Regions from separate parts of the Hominenteromicrobium sp. genome, predicted to be linked through region 2. Evidence: predicted binding sites of a transcription regulator. Region 2 holds the regulator's gene; the other holds the start of a gene.
The links. The regulator LexA, encoded in region 2, represses DNA repair genes until DNA is damaged. The targets are predictions, from matches to a motif close to CNAACANNTGTTNG.
Positions count from the first base shown of each region.

Region 1: the regulator LexA is predicted to act here: its motif matches at 4,259-4,272, upstream of recA (recombinase RecA).

Region 1 covers NZ_JBKWAE010000002.1:174,028-183,364, reverse strand. Annotated here, with positions in the region: gene ACLTX1_RS02575 (NAD(P)H-dependent glycerol-3-phosphate dehydrogenase) at 1-68, opposite strand, end outside; gene pgsA (CDP-diacylglycerol--glycerol-3-phosphate 3-phosphatidyltransferase) at 119-712, opposite strand; gene rimO (30S ribosomal protein S12 methylthiotransferase RimO) at 727-2,049, opposite strand; gene ACLTX1_RS02560 (regulatory protein RecX) at 2,298-2,909, opposite strand; gene recA (recombinase RecA) at 2,909-4,081, opposite strand; gene ACLTX1_RS02550 (phospho-sugar mutase) at 4,406-6,109, opposite strand; gene ACLTX1_RS02545 (YfcE family phosphodiesterase) at 6,259-6,729, opposite strand; gene ACLTX1_RS02540 (hypothetical protein) at 6,829-7,065, shown strand; gene ACLTX1_RS02535 (hypothetical protein) at 7,083-7,475, shown strand; gene ACLTX1_RS02530 (hypothetical protein) at 7,491-7,802, shown strand; gene ACLTX1_RS02525 (glutamate-5-semialdehyde dehydrogenase) at 7,795-9,036, opposite strand; gene proB (glutamate 5-kinase) at 9,061-9,337, opposite strand, start outside.
Region 2 covers NZ_JBKWAE010000005.1:102,418-111,754, reverse strand. Annotated here, with positions in the region: gene ACLTX1_RS05620 (V-type ATPase subunit) at 1-268, shown strand, start outside; gene ACLTX1_RS05615 (V-type ATP synthase subunit F) at 286-609, shown strand; gene ACLTX1_RS05610 (V-type ATP synthase subunit A) at 630-2,402, shown strand; gene ACLTX1_RS05605 (V-type ATP synthase subunit B) at 2,402-3,775, shown strand; gene ACLTX1_RS05600 (V-type ATP synthase subunit D) at 3,782-4,435, shown strand; gene ACLTX1_RS05595 (sulfite exporter TauE/SafE family protein) at 4,510-5,286, opposite strand; gene ACLTX1_RS05590 (MarR family winged helix-turn-helix transcriptional regulator) at 5,288-5,728, opposite strand; gene ACLTX1_RS05585 (peptidoglycan DD-metalloendopeptidase family protein) at 5,904-6,683, opposite strand; gene lexA (transcriptional repressor LexA) at 7,182-7,766, shown strand; gene ACLTX1_RS05575 (glycosidase) at 7,893-9,337, opposite strand, start outside.

The sequences.
Region 1 (9,337 bases), on a different contig from region 2:
CCGATCTTATCGAGGTACCACGCGATAAACGTGCCCCAACGGCCGCAGCCGATAACGGTAATTTTCATAGGGAATGCTAAGGTCCTTCCAAAGGGGTAATGTAAGCGCGAAATTCAAATCACAGCTCTGTAAATAAATCTTTTGCGTCTTTGGCGTAAATGATGCCGGAAACAACGGCGAGCAAGGTTGCAATCGCCATCACGACAAAATTCACCCATGTAAATATCGGAGAAAGCGTCTCCGTCGGCAAAGCCAAAATGCCGTATGCGCCAAGGTCGAGAATATACTGCGTCAACAGCACGATGCAGATTGCGACGATCTGCGACACGGTTTTCGCCTTGCCCCAGTTGTTCGCCGGAATCACCCTGCCCTGCTCCACCGCAATAAGGCGGATGGACGTCACAGCAAATTCGCGGACCATAATAAGGAGCACAAATACCGTGTTTGTCATGCCGTTCGCCACAAAGCAGACAAGCGCCGACATCACCATGATCTTATCGGCCAAGGGGTCCATCAGCTTGCCGAAATTTGTGATGAGGTGATCGCGCCGCGCGATTTTGCCGTCCAAGTGGTCGGTGTACGACGCAATGCCGAAAATTGCCAGCGCCACTAAATTGTGGTGCGGGAATATGTCGCCGGAAAGCAGCATGAAAAGCACAAAAAACGGTACTAAGATGATGCGCAGTATCGTCAGTTTATTCGGTAAATTCATAGCGGTTCTCCCGTCTAGACGCGCGTACCGAACAGGTCGCCGTCAATGGCCTCGTCCACGTGCACCGTTACCATTTCACCGTAGTACGGCTTCGTTTCCGCAGAGAAAAACACCTTGCCGTCAATGTCCGGCGCGTCCATGGCGCTGCGGCCGAACCAGCATTCGGCGTAGCGGTCAAAGCCCTCCGTCAACACGGTGATGTCCCCCCCAACCTGCTTTTCGCCAAGGCGGTCCATAATGTTCATCTGTGATTCCATGATGATCTCCGCGCGGTGGTTCTTCACCTCGTCGTCGATCTGGTCGGGAATCAAAGCCGCCGGCGTGCCCTCCTCCTGCGAGTAGGCAAAGCAGCCGAGGCGCTCAAATTCAATGTCTTTCACAAATTCCGCAAGCTCGGTGAATTCCTCCTCCGTCTCGCCCGGGAAACCCGTAATAAGCGTTGTGCGCAGCGTCACGCCCGGAATCTTCTCGCGGATCTTCTTCATCAGCGCCGTCAGGCTCTCACGGTCTCCGGTGCGGTTCATGCGCTTTAAAACGCGTGCGGAAGCGTGCTGCAGCGGCAGATCGATATACTTCACAATCTTCTCTTCCTCCGCCATCGTCTCCAAAAGCTCATCCGTCAAAGCGTCCGGGTAACAATAGAGCACGCGCAGCCACTTGAGGCCATCAATTTTGCACAGGCGGCGCATCAGCTTTGCAAGGGAATATTCGCCGTACAGGTCAATGCCGTAGCGGGTCGTGTCCTGCGCAATGAGGATGAGCTCCTTCGCGCCGTTTTCAACGAGACCGCGCGCTTCTTCCTCGATGCTCTCCATCGTGCGGCTGCGGTAGCCGCCGCGGATCATCGGAATCGCGCAGTAAGTACATTTGTTGTCGCAGCCCTCTGCAATCTTGATGTACGCAAAATAGCTCGGGGTCGAAAGCTCGCGCTCGCCGCACAGCGGCATTTTGCTCTTTTCGGGAAAGCTCTCCGTAAAATCATTCATTGCACTTTCAATGCACGCCGCAATGTCCGCGTTCGCGCCGATGCCGAACACGCCGTCCACCTCGGGCAGCTCTTTGTGAATTTCCTCGCGGTAGCGCTCCGCAAGACATCCCGTCACCACAATCTTCTTGATGCGGCCCTCTTTTTTCAGCGTCGTAAGCTCCAGAATTTCATCGATGGATTCCTGCTTCGCGCTGTCGATAAAGCCGCAGGTGTTCACGATTGCAACGTCCGCAAGCGCAGCGTCATCGCACAGCTCAAAGCCCGCGTTTTTCAGGTTCGCCATCAGCATTTCGCCGTCCACCTGGTTTTTGGCACAGCCAAGGCTGACCATTCCCACTTTAATTGCCATGTATATAACCCTTTCTCGGTGCATATCCAAGCCTTAGACATGCCCTTATATAATTTCTGTTCTGCCGCTACCTATTTTAGCAGAAAACGAGCGGCTTTTCAATCGAAATGCCGCCCGTTCACAAAAATCATACAATTATACGCGCAAAAACACGCTTGCCGCCCGGAAATCATGCCTTTTTTGCACACCCTGTCCGTCTCGCGCAACGCACAAAACGGCCCTGCAACCAAAGCAGCGCCGTTTTACGGTCATTCTTCTGAATTTAAGACAGAGAAGATCTCGTCAAAGCCGTAGCCATAGCGCTGCAAGGCGGCTACGGCACGGCGGCGCACTTTTTCGTCTTCGCGCGCCATGGGATACTTTCGCTCCAAAATGGCGCGGATGTTTTCCTCTGTTTCCGAACGTTCTGTGGAAAACTCGTCCATCACCGCGGCGATGAGCGCATCGTCAATGCCCTTTTGGCGCAGCTCCTGCTTTACGCGGCGCGCGCCGAATTTTTTGCGTGTGAAAAGCTCGTTTGCAAGGCGGCGGGCGTAGTCCTCGTCATTTAGTAAGCCCAGCTCTTCCATGTGCTCCACGGCGCTTCGGGCAGCCTCGCGGTCAAATTCCGCGCGGGTGATCTTGTTTTCCAGCTCTTTTTTGGAGTGGGCGCGGTGCTCCAAAAGGTACAGCGCCTTTTCCTCGGCGCGGTGCTTTGCGGATGCCTGCAAAAGCGCGTGCAGCTCCTCGTCGTCGAGCTCGTCGCCGATGGCAATGCCGCGGCGCAAAAGCGTTTCCGTGTCCACCTTCACCGCCGCTTCGCCGTCAATATAAAGCTGTGAAAGCCTGTGGCGGCGCGGGGCGATGTCCGTGATCTTCATTATTCGTCGTCATCGACCGTGATGTCGATGTCTGCCTGCACGTTCTTACGGGTGTTCTCCGCCTGCTCGGGGGATTCTTCCTCCTCGGCCTTTTCAACGGGCTTCGGCGCACTGCCGCCCTTGATGGACTTTGCGTAGAGCTTATCCGCATTCTGACGGACGAGCTCGGAAATTTCCTCAAAAATATCCGGGTTGTCGCGCAGGAAGTTCTTCGCATTGTCGCGGCCCTGACCGATACGCGTGCCGTTATACGAGAACCACGCGCCGCTCTTCTGCACGATCTCGAGTCTTTCGGCAAGGTCAAGCAGGTCGCCGACCTTCGAGATGCCCTGCCCGTACATGATGTCGAATTCGACCTCACGGAACGGCGGCGCAACCTTGTTTTTCACAACCTTGACCTTTGTGCGGGAGCCGATGATGTCGGTACCGCTCTTCAAAACCTCCTTCTTGCGCACATCGAGACGCACGGAGGAGTAGAATTTCAGCGCGCGGCCGCCCGGCGTGACCTCCGGGTTGCCGTAGACAACGCCGACTTTTTCGCGCAGCTGGTTGATGAAAATGGCGACGCAGTTTGACTTCGAGATGGCACCGGCAAGCTTTCTTAACGCCTGCGACATCAAACGCGCCTGCAAGCCGACGTGGCTGTCGCCCATTTCGCCCTCGATCTCCGCGCGCGGAACGAGCGCCGCCACAGAGTCCACAACGATAACATCGATGGCGTTGGAGCGCACGAGCGCCTCGGTAATCTCGAGCGCCTGTTCGCCGTTGTCCGGCTGCGAAACGAGCAGAGAATCCACGTCTACGCCGAGCGCGGACGCATAGACCGGGTCAAGCGCGTGCTCCACGTCGATAAACGCCGCGTTGCCGCCCATTTTCTGGCCTTCGGCGACGCAGTGGAGCGCCAAGGTGGTCTTACCGGAGGATTCCGGGCCGTAGATCTCAATGATTCTGCCGCGCGGCAGACCGCCGATACCGAGCGCGAGGTCCAGCGAAAGAGAGCCGGTGGAGATCGCATCCACGTGCATGCCGTTGTTCTGGCCAAGACGCATAACAGCGCCCTCGCCGAACTGCTTTTTAATCTGCGTCAACGCAGTCTCAAGCGCTTTGCGCTTGTCTTCGGGCTTGATGTCCTCCGCTTTTTTGCTTACGGGGCTTTTATTTTCCTTCGCCATGGTTATATCCTCACTTCTTTTGAAATTTGGGTTATGGTTCCTGATTGATTGTGTTTCCGTCGAGCGTGGTTAAAGTTTTTGCCAACCTTTTTCAAAAGGCTGCGGTTTCCAAAGGTGAAACTCTTTTTTTACTGCCTCTATTATACTAAATCCGTTGAAAAAAAGCAACGGTTTTCTCGAACATATTTTCTTTTTTTGCTGAGGTGAGCGAAAAAGCGACAGTTAAGAGGACATCACAGGACATCGGCAGACATCTTTTTGCGCAAAAAGGGCAGAACCCCGAAGAAAACCGGAACTCTGCCCCTTTTTTAGCTTATGTAGAAATTACAGACCGAGCAGTTCGGTTGCCGCTTTCTCCATTTTTGCGATGATCTCATCGGACTCTGCGGCAGTTTTACCCTTGCCGGAGAGGTAAATTTTGATCTTCGGCTCTGTGCCGGACGGGCGGACGATGAGCTTGCTGCCGTTCTCTAGACGATACTCGAGCACGTTGGACTTCGGAAGCGTGATCTCCGTCTTCTCCGCGCCCTCTGTGCGCACGGAAAGCTGATAGTCGCTGTCGCCGACGACCTTGAAGCCGGCAATCTCTGCCGGAGCGTTGTGGCGCAGATGATCCATGATGGAATTCATCTTCTTCATGCCGTCTTCGCCCTCAAACGCGAAGTTGCACAGGGCGTTCTTGTAGTAGCCATACTTTTCGTACAGAACATTGATGGCATCGACGAGCGTCATGCCCTTTTCTTTGTAGTAGGAAGCCATTTCGCAGATGATCATGCTGCCGTCCACGGCGTCCTTATCGCGCACATAGCCGCCGGAGAGGTAGCCGTAGCTCTCTTCAAAGCCGAGCAGGTAGCGCTCCGGGTGGCCTTCGCTCTCAAGCAAAGCGATCTGGTCGCCGATATACTTGAAGCCGGTGAGGGTACGGCGAATTTCAATGCCGTAATCCTTCGCGATGCCGTTGACCATATCGGTGGAAACAATCGTCGTGACCGCGACCGGGTCCTTCGGCATGGTGCCGAGCTCCGTTTTGCACTGTGCAATAAAGTTCAGGAGCAGAATGCCCACTTCGTTGCCGGTCATGAGCACATACTCGCCATGCTGGTTGACGGCGATGCCTACGCGGTCACAGTCCGGATCGGTCGCGAGCAGCAGGTCGGGCTTTACGGTCTTGCAGAGATCAAGGCCCTTCTGGAGTGCTTCGCGGATTTCCGGATTCGGGTACGGGCAGGTGGGGAAGTTGCCGTCCGGCTCGCTCTGCTCCGGCACAACGGTGATATCCTTCACGCCGATGCGGTCGAGGATGCGCAGCACGCACATTTTGCCGCTACCGTTGAGCGGGGTGTAGACGAGCTTGAGGTTATCCGCCGGCTTACCGAGGATGCTCACGCCGTAAACCGCGTCGATGAACGCGTTGACGGTCTCTTCGCCAATATATTCCGCCTTGCCGGAAGCGAGCGCCTCCTCAAACGGGATTTTCTTCACGTCCGCGAAAATATCGAGCGCTTCGATCTCCGCCATAATGCCGTCTGCCATGCCTTCCGTTACCTGACAGCCGTCGTTTCCGTAGGCCTTATAGCCGTTGTACTTTGCCGGGTTGTGGCTTGCGGTAACGCAGATGCCTGCATCACAGTGCAGGTGACGCACAGCGAAGGACAGTGCCGGGGTCGGCATGAGCTGCGGGTAGAGGTACGCCTTGATGCCGTTTGCGGCGAGCACCGCTGCGGACTCTTTGGAGAACAGCACGCCCTTGTTGCGGCTGTCGTGTGCAATGGCAACGGAAAGGGGCTTACCCTCCGTGTTGTGCTTATTCAGGTAGTTTGCAAGGCCCTGTGTCGCCTTGCGCACCGTGTAGACGTTCATGCGATTCGTGCCTGCGCCAATGACACCGCGAAGGCCGCCGGTGCCGAAGGCAAGGTCTCTGTAAAAACGGTCGTTTATCTCCTCGGGCTGATCCTTAACGGAAAGCAGCTCTTCTTTCAAGTCTGGATCGTCCAGTTCGACGCTAAGCCATCTTTCATACTCGGTCATACTCTATTCTTCCTTCCATGGTTTAAATTTTCGGCAGTGCGAAAAAACGTATCTGCCTTATGTTAAATGCGGATGACCCGCACCTACACGCTATAATTAGATTACCATTTTATCTGTGCAATGTCAATGACAAGTTGCGTCGCTCCATGTCAATTTATGTGTAAAATATTTGTTAGTATCCCGGCGGGCGAAATATCAACCAGTCCGCAGGTCGCGCGAAAGCCCGAGCAGGAGCCGGGGTTTAAGATATACAGTCCGTCGTCGTAGGTCTCGAGCGCCTCGTGCGTGTGGCCGAACAGCAAAAGATTCGCACCCGCCTCCCTTGCGGCGCACACAACGGTATAGAGCCCTGATTTCACATGGTAAAGGTGCCCGTGTGTGCAGAAAATTTTAGCGCCGTCAAGGTCTAAAATTTCGCGTACCGGCATGTCTGCGCAGCCGAGGTCACAGTTGCCGCGCACGGAGTAAAATGCGATATTCGGGAACAGAGCGCGCATCATTTGAAAATCGTTTTGCCCGTCGCCGAGGAAAATGACGGCATCCACGTCTCTGTGCTTCTCGAGCGTTTCGCGCATATAGAGCGGCATGCCGTGGGAATCCGAAAAAACCAGCAGTTTCATGAAAATTCTCCTTCTTTTGAATTTAACGCAGATGAGGTCTCATTTTTTCGCGCCGCGCATAAACTGTAAACGGAAGTTTCCCTAAAGGGAGGGTTTACCATGAACGAACGTGAAATGCAATCGCTTTTGGCTTTGGCGGCGAAACGGCTGCACACCACGCCGGAAGCGCTGCGCGCCGCCGCCGAAAACGGCGACCTGCAGAACATTACGGGCGGTCAAAATAACGCGGCGGCTTCGCAGCTAAACCGCGTTTTAAGCGACCCGGAGGCCGCGAAAAAGCTGCTTTCCACACCTGCCGCGCAGAAACTATTTGAGGCTCTCGGCGGCAAAAAATAGAAAGGAGGTGAGCGGCGGTGGAAGACCTGGCCGCAGCCGTACAATCCATTTTAAACGACCCGCAAAGCATGGCGCAGCTGCAGGGCGTGATGAACTCGCTTGGCATGAATCCGCCGCAAGCCCCTGCCCCGGCTACGCCGCCGGTGCAGCAAAAACCGGCGGCCACCGCGCCGCTCAATTTGCTGAACACTCTAAACAACAGCGATCCGATGACGGCGATGCTTTTGCGCGCCGCGCCGCTTTTGGCAAGCGCAAACCGCGAAGATGACTCCACGCGATTGCTTGCGGCGCTGCGCCCTTTGCTCGGCGAAGCACGGCAGAAAAAGCTGGATGAAGCCTCGAAAATTTTGAAGCTCTTGCGCCTTTTGCCGCTTTTGAAAGAGAGCGGCGTTTTACAGAATATTCTTTGAGAAAGGCGGGGTAAAATGCCGAGTAACATGCCGGACGCACGCGCCGTGGAAGAAGCCTTGCGCCGCGCGCGGGAAATGCAGGGGCGCTCGGCGCATAACGCGCCGTCTCCGCCGGAAAAGCCAACGGAGGAATCAACGCCGGGAAATGCGGAAACGTCAGCTGAAATACCGAAGGAATTTCAGGCTGCTCCGAATAGGCCTCTTTCTCCTCTCGATACGCTGCTAAAAGACAAGGAGCGCACGCTTTTGCTTGCACTCCTCCTTTTGCTTTACAACGAAGGCGGCAGTGCGGAGCTTTTGTTCGCGCTCTTTTATCTGCTTATCTGATCTGACCGTCGCCGCGGATGATGAATTTGTAGGAAACGAGCTCATTCAAGCCCATGGGGCCTCTGGCGTGCAGCTTCTGCGTGGAGATGCCGATCTCTGCGCCGAGCCCAAGCTCGCCGCCATCCGTGAAGCGCGTGGACGCGTTTACATAGACCGCCGCCGCATCGACCTGTGCCGTGAACCGCTCCGCCGCACGGAGGTTCTCGGTGACGATACACTCGCTGTGGCCGGTAGAATACTGCGCAATGTGCGCGATAGCCGCGTCAAGGCTGTCTACGACGCGCACAGCCAGAATATAATCGAGGTATTCCGTTGCCCAGTCCGCTTCGGTCGCGGGTTTGGCTTCGGGCAGAAGTTCGCATGTGCGCTTATCGCCGCGCAGCTCTACGTTTTTCTCTTTGAGCTTATTTGAGATGACGGACAGCGCCGCTTCGGCAATGTCCTTGTGCACCAAGATCGTTTCGATGGCGTTGCAGACGGACGGACGGGAGGTTTTCGCGTTGAAAATGATATTCGCCGCCATTTCGATGTCTGCGTCTTTGTCGACATACACGTGGCAGTTGCCGACGCCGGTCTCGATGACCGGTACCTTGGCGTTTTCCACCACGGCGCGGATAAGCCCTGCGCCGCCGCGCGGAATGAGCAAATCGAGGTACTCCGTCATGCCCATGAGCTCCACGCTGGACGCGCGGGAGGTATCCTGTACAAGCTGAACGCTGTCGCGCGGGAGGCCGGCGGATCCTATCGCATCGCGCAGAACTTCGGCGATGGCATTATTGGAGCGGAACGCTTCCTTGCCGCCGCGCAGAATGACGGCACTGCCCGCCATAAGGCACAGCGCAGCCGCGTCGCTCGTCACGTTCGGACGCGCTTCGTAAATGATGCCGATAACACCCATCGGCACCGTGATCTTCTCTACTTTAAGCCCTTTGGGGTTCGTTTCGCCGCTTAAAATGCGGCCCACGGGGTCGCGTTGGGCGGATACGTCTTCCACGCCCTTTGCCATGCCCTCAATGCGGGCAGGCGTGAGCGCCAAGCGGTCGAGCATGGCTTCGCTCATGCCGTTTTCTTTTGCGGCTTTAATGTCTTCTTCGTTCGCGGCAAGAATTTCTGCCTGACGCGCGCGCAGGGCAGCCGCGGCGGCGTTTAATGCCGTGCGCTTTTTTTCGCCTGCGGTGCGCAGAACGGCGGCGGCTTTTTGGGCTGCGGCACCCATTTTTTGAAGTTCTGTCATACGCGTTGTGTTCCTTTCTGTAAATTACGGCATGAACACCGTGCCGATGTCCTCACCGTCGAAAATGCGGTAGAGGTTCTCCGGATCTTCGCCGGAGAGGATATATGTCGGGATATTTGCACGCCCTGCAATCTCTGCGGCACGAATTTTCGTCGCCATGCCGCCTGTACCGCGTGCGGAGCCTGCCCCGCCCGCCATGGCACGCACCTCGTCGTCGATCTTCTCGATGACGCTGAGACGCTTTGCGTCGGGGTAGGCCTTCGGGTTTTTGTCGTATACGCCGTCGATGTCCGTTAAGATC
Region 2 (9,337 bases):
CACGTTTTACGCGTACCTTTCCCGTACGGACTATGCCGACGGCGTAAAGGCGCTGAAGGACGGCTTCTCCGCGTTTGAAAAATGGTGTGACGACCGCCAGACGGCGCTTGTAAAAGAAATCAGCCGCCAGGATTACTTTACGGTGGCGCCGCTGCTCGGGTATGTTACGGCGCGCCAAAACGAGATTTCTACCGTGCGCATTATTATTTCCGGCAAGCAGAACAACCTGCCGGATGAGCGCATCCGTGCACGTTTGAGAGATCTGTAAAGAAAGAGGGAAACGAAATGTACAGAGCAGCAGTCATCGGAGACCGCGACAGCATTTACGGCTTTGCCGCGCTCGGTCTGGAGGTCTTTCCCGTGACGGATTCGGAGATGGGCTCCAAAACGCTGCGCCGCTTAGCGGAGGGCGAATACGCCGTGATCTACATTACGGAAGCGCTTGCCGCCGAGCTGGAGCACGAGCTAGACCACTTCCGCCTGCAGCCGCTGCCCGCCATCATCCCGATTCCCGGCGTTACGGGCAACACGGGCATGGGCATTAAAATGGTTAAAAAATCCGTGGAGCAGGCAGTCGGCTCCGATATTATCTTTAACGACAACGATTAACGAAACGGGTGACTAAGCACATGAGCCAAGGCACAATCAAAAAAGTAGCCGGTCCGCTCGTAGTTGCAGGCGGTATGCGCGACGCGAACATGTTCGACGTTGTGCGCGTCAGCGACCAGCGACTGATCGGCGAGATCATAGAAATTCACGGAGACGAGGCTTCCATTCAGGTTTACGAGGAGACCTCCGGTCTCGGGCCGGGTGCGCCTGTGGAATCCACCGGCGAGCCGATGAGCGTTGAACTCGGGCCGGGCCTTATCAGCTCCATTTACGACGGTATTCAGCGCCCGCTGACCGCCATTATGGAAATGACGGGCAACAACTTAAAGCGCGGCGTGGAGGTTCCCTCCTTAAAGCGCGATGTAAAATGGAGCTTCACGCCCCTTAAACAGGTAGGCGACGAAGTAGAAGGCGGCGACATTCTCGGCACCGTACAGGAGACTGAGATCGTGCTGCACAAGATTATGGTACCGGCAGGCGTGCGCGGCACAATCCGCTCCATTTCTGCCGGTGAATACACCGTAACGGACACCGTGGCGGTCATTGACACGCCGAACGGCAGCAGTGTGAACGTATCGCTGATGCAGAAGTGGCCTGTCCGCCGCGGCAGACCGTACCAGAAAAAGCTTTCGCCGGATATGCCGCTCATCACCGGCCAGCGCGTTATCGATACGCTGTTCCCGATTGCAAAGGGCGGCGTAGCGGCCGTACCGGGTCCGTTCGGCAGCGGCAAGACCGTTGTGCAGCATCAGCTTGCAAAGTGGGCGGAAGCCGACATCGTTGTGTACATCGGCTGCGGCGAACGCGGCAACGAGATGACCGACGTTTTAAACGAGTTCCCGGAGCTCGTTGACCCGAAAACCGGGTATTCGCTGATGAAGCGCACCGTGCTCATCGCAAACACGTCTGATATGCCGGTTGCGGCGCGTGAGGCGTCCATTTACACCGGCATCACCATTGCGGAGTATTTCCGTGACATGGGCTATTCCGTAGCCCTCATGGCAGACTCCACCTCCCGCTGGGCGGAGGCACTGCGTGAAATGTCCGGCCGTCTGGAAGAGATGCCGGGCGAAGAAGGCTACCCGGCGTACCTCGGCAGCCGTCTGGCACAGTTCTACGAGCGTGCCGGCCGCGTCATTACGCTCGGCAGCGACAGCCGCGAGGGTGCGCTTTCCGTTATCGGCGCCGTTTCCCCTCCGGGCGGCGATATTTCGGAGCCGGTCTCACAGGCGACGCTGCGTATTGTCAAGGTCTTCTGGGGCCTTGATGCAAACCTTGCGTATAAGCGCCACTTCCCCGCCGTGAACTGGCTGACCTCCTACTCCCTTTATGTGGACACGATGGCGAACTGGTTCAACACGAACGTAGCGGAGGACTGGATGGATCTGCGTGCGCGTTTGATGCGCATTTTGCAGGACGAAGCAGAGCTTGAGGAAATTGTAAAGCTTGTCGGTATGGACGCGCTTTCCGCGCCTGACCGCTTGAAGCTGGAGGCTGCACGCTCCATTCGTGAAGACTTCCTGCACCAGAACGCATTCCATGAGACGGACACGTACACAAGCCTTGAAAAGCAGCACGACATGATGCTGCTGGTCGTTCACTTCTACGACCAGTGCGTTGCGGCGCTCGACAAGGGCGCGAAGGTGGACGACCTCATCGCGCTGCCTGTTCGCGAAAAAATAGGCCGCTTTAAATACACGGCGAACGACCGGGTCTCCGCGGAATACGATGCGATCTGCGCAGAGCTCTCTCAGCAGATTGACAAAGCCATTGAAAACAAGGAGGACTTCTGATGCCAAAGGAATACAGAACCATACAGGAGGTCGCAGGTCCTCTGATGCTCGTAAAGGGCGTTGAAAACGTAACGTATGACGAGCTGGCGGAAATTGAACTTGCAAACGGTGAAAAGCGCCGCTGCAAGGTGCTGGAAATTAACGAGGGCAACGCGCTGGTGCAGCTTTTTGAAAGCTCCACCGGCATCAACCTTTCGAACAGCCGCGTGCGCTTCCTCGGCAGAACGATGGAATTGGGCGTAAGCGAAGACATGCTGGGTCGTATTTTCGACGGCCTCGGCCGCCCCATTGACGACGGCCCGGAGATTTTGCCCGACCGCCGCGACGACATCAACGGTCTGCCGATGAACCCGGCGGCCCGCAACTACCCGCAGGAATTCATCCAGACCGGTGTTTCGGCCATCGACGGTCTGAACACGCTGGTGCGCGGCCAGAAGCTGCCGATCTTCTCTGCTTCCGGTCTGCCCCATGCCCAGCTTGCCGCACAGATTGCACGTCAGGCTAAGGTGCGCGGCACGAACGACCCGTTCGTCGTTGTGTTTGCGGCTATGGGTATCACGTTCGAGGAATCAAACTTCTTCATCGAAAGCTTCCGCGAGACGGGCGCCATCGACCGCACGGTCATGTTTGTAAACCTTGCAAACGACCCGGCCATTGAGCGTATCGCAACACCCCGCATGGCGCTGACTGCTGCGGAATACCTCGCTTTTGAAAAGAACTACCATGTTCTCGTCATCATGACGGATATTACAAACTACGCGGACGCGCTGCGTGAGGTCTCTGCCGCACGTAAGGAAGTGCCGGGCCGTCGCGGCTACCCGGGCTATATGTACACGGACTTAGCGTCCCTGTACGAGCGCGCAGGCCGCCAGAACGGCAAGACGGGTTCCATCACACTGATCCCGATTTTAACAATGCCGGAAGACGACAAGACCCACCCGATCCCGGACCTTACGGGCTACATCACCGAGGGGCAGATTATCTTAAGCCGTGAGCTGTACCGCAAGAATATCGCGCCGCCGATTGACGTTCTGCCGTCGCTGTCCCGTTTGAAGGATAAGGGCATCGGCGAGGGCAAGACTCGTGCCGACCACGCGAGCACCATGAACCAGCTGTTTGCCGCCTATGCACGCGGCAAAGAAGCCAAGGAGCTCATGGTCATCCTCGGCGAAGCCGCGCTGACGGACATCGATAAGCTGTACGCGAAGTTTGCGGACGCCTTTGAAAACGAGTATGTTTCGCAGGGCTATAACACGAACCGCGACATTGAAGACACGCTGGAGCTCGGTTGGAAGCTGCTTTCCATCCTGCCCAGAAGCGAACTGAAGCGAATCGACGACAAGTACCTCGACCAGTATTACGGAAAGGTGTGATGCGCGGTGGCAGGCACCCAGGTAAACCCCACCAGAATGGAGCTGACGCGGCTGAAAAAGAAGCTCGTCACCGCCGTGCGCGGGCACAAGCTTCTGAAGGATAAGCGCGACGAGCTGATGCGCCAGTTCCTCGATAAGGTGCGCGAAAACAAAGCGCTGCGCGAAGAAGTGGAAACGGCGCTCGTCTCCGCTAACCGGAACTTCATGCTGGCGCGCGCCGGTATGCCGGACGAAATGCTGAACACCGCGCTGCTTGCGCCGAAGCAGGAACTGACGATTTCCGCCGGCACGCAGAACGTGATGAGCGTGGAGATTCCGGATTTTGACTTTAAGACGCGTACACCGGACCAGAACGACATGTACTCCTACGGCTTCGCCTTTACGACCGGCGACCTTGACGACGCGATCCTTTCGCTTTCCGAGGTCTTCCCGAAAATGCTGAAGCTGGCGGAAGTGGAAAAATCCTGCCAGTTGATGGCGGCAGAGATTGAAAAGACACGCCGTCGCGTCAACGCGCTGGAGCACGTCATGATCCCGGAGCTGCAGACGAACATCAAGTACATCACGATGAAGCTTGACGAAAACGAGCGCTCCACCCAGATCCGCCTGATGAAGGTGAAAGACATGATGCTGAAAGAAGCGCATCATTATGAGTATTAAAGCTTAAACAGACGAGACCCCCGAAGTGCCAAAGCGTGCTTCGGAGGTCTCGTTTTTATGGAGGAGATTACTTATTAAAATACATAATTCACAAGCAAGATCACGATGCCGGTGAGGATCATGACTATGCCGACGACGCGGTTCAGAGTGACGGCGCTGGCGCGGTTTGCGATGGCGGCGGCAATCTTCGCCCAAAGGAGCGTGAAAACGACGCAGAGAACGAGGCATGTGACATCCGGCATGCCGCCGATGGCGAAGTGGCTGATGCCACCGGTCAGCGCAGTGAACGCCATGATGAACACACTGGTGCCAACCGCCATGTGCATCTCATAGCCGAGAAACGACGTCAAAACGAACAGCAGCATCATGCCGCCGCCCGCGCCGACGAAGCCACAGATAAACCCGACGAGGACACCGCCGACGATGGATTTGATGAGGCGTTCCTTCGGCGTGGCCGCAGCCATTTGCTCTTTGGTCGTTTTGACCGGCTTTAGGAGGAAACGCAAGCCGATGAAGATCATGGCGATCTGCATGGTGCCGCTCATGGCGCGCTCCGGCAGGAGACTTGCGACAAAACTGCCGACTAATGTCATAACAAGCACGCCGATGAGCAGCGGCAGGCTGTTTTTGACGTCAAGATTTTTATGCTTCTTATATGTCCACGCGCTTGTGGCGCTGGCCAAGACATCGCTTGCAAGGCCGATGCCGACCGCCTGATACGCCGGGACGCCGAGAAACGTCATAAGCATTGGCCCGATGACCGCGGCGGCGCTCATGCCCGCAAAGCCTGTGCCGATGCCTGCGCCCGCGCCCGCCAAAAAGCAGACGAGGATTTTGGCTAAAAGCTCCATATCAGTTCATCCTTTCCGTTTCCGCTAAGCCTTCTGCGGCGTTTTCGCACATTTTGTCAAACAGCACTTTGTACTGCTCGGTTTCTCCCGGCGTGAAGCCCTTAAAAAGCTGCTTGCCGAACACCTCCTGCGCCGCTTTTCCCGCCGCGATGACGGCTTCGGCGCTTTTCGTGATGCGTAAATGTTGACTTTTGCGGTTGCCCGCAGCGTAATGCGCTTCAATCCACCCGCGCGCTTCAAGTTCCTTTAACGCCGTTGAAACGTGCGATTTTGTGAGGTGGCGCGTTTTGACTAAATCTCCCGCCGTATCAAACTGCGGGTTATTGTGCAGGAACATTAAAATATTGAATTGCATCTGCGTCAGGTCGTATGCATCACGCACCGGCTTTGTGCACGCTTCGTAAAACGCCGTAAGAGATTTTTGCCGCTCCCAAAAGATCATATACTCACTTACTTTCGTTCTATTTTGAACTATATTATAGAACGAGAAACCAGAAAAATCAAGTAACAAATTGTAAACAGCAAAATATTTTTGAGCAGCAAAAAGCAGCCCCGGTGCATTTTTACACCGAGGCTGCGCGCCCCTAAAACGATGCCGGGGGCAGTTTGGCTCAATTTTAACCGAAAACAGATTCCGGGTCTACTGGCTCGTCGTTTCTGGTGACTTCGATATGCAGGTGGGAATCGAGCGCGGACTCAAACGGCGCGGCGGTCACGCTGCCGATGTCCTGCCCGGCCGTGACGACGTCGCCCTCATGCACGAGGAACGTTTCACCGAGTCCGCAATAGCGCACTTCGTAATCGCCGTGCTCTATCACAATCATATTCCCGCGCAGCATGTCCGTATGCGTCTCTTTTACAATTCCGTTTGCGCAGGCGTGCACGGTTTCGCCGTGCGCCGCGGTGTAATCCGTGCCCGCGTGTACGCGGTAGTCGCGCATCGTTTCGGAGTATACCGGCGTATCGGAAAACTCCGTCATGACCTCCCCCGGCACCGGTCGGGTAAGCGTTTCGCTGACCGTATACGTCGGCTCGGCAGCGGTCTCTTCGACGGGCGTTTCTTCTGCAGGAGCGTTCACTTCCTGCGGCTCCGCTTCTGTGCTTGCGGAGACCTCCGGCACAGTGCCCTGCGCGTGGCCCGCAGAAACGGCGCTCTCCGGGTCATCGTCTACGGGGACGGATGTTTCAGGCGTGGGGCGCGGTGTGGACGCGGCGGAAGACGCACTGCTCTCGCTCCCTGTGGGCTCCAAGAACCCGGAAACGGTATCGTATGTGCTCCACGCCGCAATGCCGATGGCCGTCAGACACACGGCAAGCGCAAGGTAAAACCCGCGCCGCTCCGTACTCTTTTTGCGCTCCGCTTCGGTTTTTTCCTGCTTTTTAAAGTGCATAGCCATATTTTTCTCTCCTGTTTTTAGCGTCATTGGGTTTCTTTACCCGTAGTATGGGCGGGTTTGAGAAAAATATGCAACTATACTTCAGTCCGCGGATTTTCGGCAGACGGAAACTTTCAGTTTCAATGCTGTGCAAAATCGGCACTTCTCCGCGCTGAAAATACCATTATACAAAAGGAAGAAGGACCGATGCGGCTCGGTCCTTCTTCCTTTTAGCTTGAGGGGTATATTGAGGAGGGTAGAACATGTATCCAAGAAAGGTGCGGTTCCTTTTCTTCTGAATACGCTTATATTATACCGCGGTTTCAAAAAGAGTTGTTAAATAGCCATGAATAAACGTTAAAGATTTTGGAACGCATTTATGAACGCTTTTTTCGAGAAAATCCGCAGAAAAAGCAAACAATCGTTTGCATTTTTCGAAAATATATGATACAATGGTTTTAATTAAAGAACTGCCCATTTCTACGGGACTGATATTGTATTAAAACGGAGGAATCGCATATGGCGAGTTTAACGAAAAGCCAGCAGCTTGTATATGACTATCTTTGCTCCACCATGGCGGAACGTGCCGTGCCGCCCTCTGTGCGTGAGATCTGCGCGGCGACCGGTTTGCGCTCCACCTCTACGGTGCATTCCCACTTGAAATCTTTGGAGGCGCTTGGCTATATCACACGCGATGCGGGCCTGAATCGCTCCATTCACATTGTGGGCGCATCTGCCGCAAAGCAGGTGCCGATTCTCGGCAAGGTGACGGCCGGTCTGCCCATTCTGGCCGTGGAAGACATTGAGGGCTATATTCCCTACCCGGACAAAAGCGGCAAGGAGCTTTTCGCGCTGCACGTGGACGGCCTGAGCATGATCAACGCCGGCATTCTGGACGGCGACTATGTCATCGCAGAGAAAACGCCCGTGGCGGAAAACGGCGAGATCGTGGTCGGCATGATCGGCGATGAAGCCACCGTGAAGCGCTTCTATAAGGAGAAGGGCACGTTCCGTCTCCAGCCCGAAAACCCGGATTTCGAGCCCATCATCTCCGATGAAATCACCATTCTCGGCAAGGTTATCGCGGTCATTCGGTATTATTAAGCTTTAAAAGCATAAAGAAAGTCTTGGCGACACAGCAGGAGCTGCAAACAGTCGCCAAGACTTTTTTGATAAAATCGTACCTCTCAGTGCATCTTATTTTCAATTCCGGCTAAATCGCCATACACATTACGAATCGTACTTGAAATATTCTGTATCGGAAGACGTATCTCGAATGGAGACAGAGAAGGAATAATCGCCGAAATCTGTTTGGAGAACCGCTTCTTCGGAGCCGGATTGCCAACGAATATCCATTTTTGTTCCGTTCACTTCAGCCACGATTTTTGCATTTGCAGAAAAAACAGGAAACCGGTTTCTCATCCGCAAAAGCTCGATTTGTTTTTGCACAATCGGCTTTTTCATTCCGGCAGCTATATCAGAGCATGTCAGGTTCGTGCGGTTGATTTCTTTATGCCCACCGGCACCCGCCCTTTGAACGGCAGCATGATCATTACGACCGGCAAACAGATCCAGATACCAAACCTGCGGTTTGCCCGGCATGAAAAGCTGTATTGCCCGTGCCAGAAGCATTTTTTTGTCATCTTCTCCCAGCGCGCTGTAATACGTGGCATTTACTTGATAGTATACGTTTTTTGCGCCGTGCAGATCTTTCACATATCCACCACGGGACACCACTGTATCAATGAGGCTTTGGATTCTTTCTTCCGAAAGCAACCCTTTTAAATCCAACAACGGAATACCATCATGACAGCCCAACATATTAACAGTCAGCATTTTGCGGTCACAGATTTCCCGTATCCACTGTACAAGAACTTCTCCGGACCTTCGTTCAAGTGCATCCAGCAATAATCCGGGTAGGAAAAAGTCATACACCATATACCCTTTTTCTGCAATCGTGCGGTATGTTCCCTCCGCATAGCTGGCATGTATCTCCGGCAAAAGCGTGATACCCAGCGGTTTTGCCAAATCTGTCACCTTGCCGAGCAACTCCCATGTTCCCGGATCATTCAAGAAATTCCGTGCACCCGGCTCTTTCGGTGCATAGGCAAAGGCGTCCAGACGAACGATTTTTGCGCCGTAACCGGCAAGTGTTTGCAGCGTATTTTTGTAGAATTCCCAAACGAGCGGTGAACGGATATTCAGATCCATCTGACCCAAATATCGACGATTTCTTTCCATGAAGTCAACCACCGCACCGCGATACACCTCCAATTGACCAAGTTCCGTCTGCTCGGGCCATTTGCCCTGCTCGACAGCCGCATTGACCAAAGAAGCCAACCGAACTGCCGGAGCATATTTTCCGTGTGTGATTGCCATAAAGTCCTGCGCATCTACATGGGAATAGACAACTTCCTGATAGAAAGTATTCCAATACGGAACATTGCTGTCGTCAGGAAACTTCACCATTAAAATCGGCAAGCCGGGTTTACGGAAAAACATATTTTGCAGCAGTTCGGGGTCCGGCCGGATATATCCCTCCTCGGTCATCGTTCCATGACCTGCCCAAAATCTGTTCCAATCTATAAAGAAGTCACGATAGAGGGATTGTTCCCCGTTTTTCAGTATATCCTGAAATTGCTCGGAAAGCACCGAAGCATGATTTAGTACAAAAT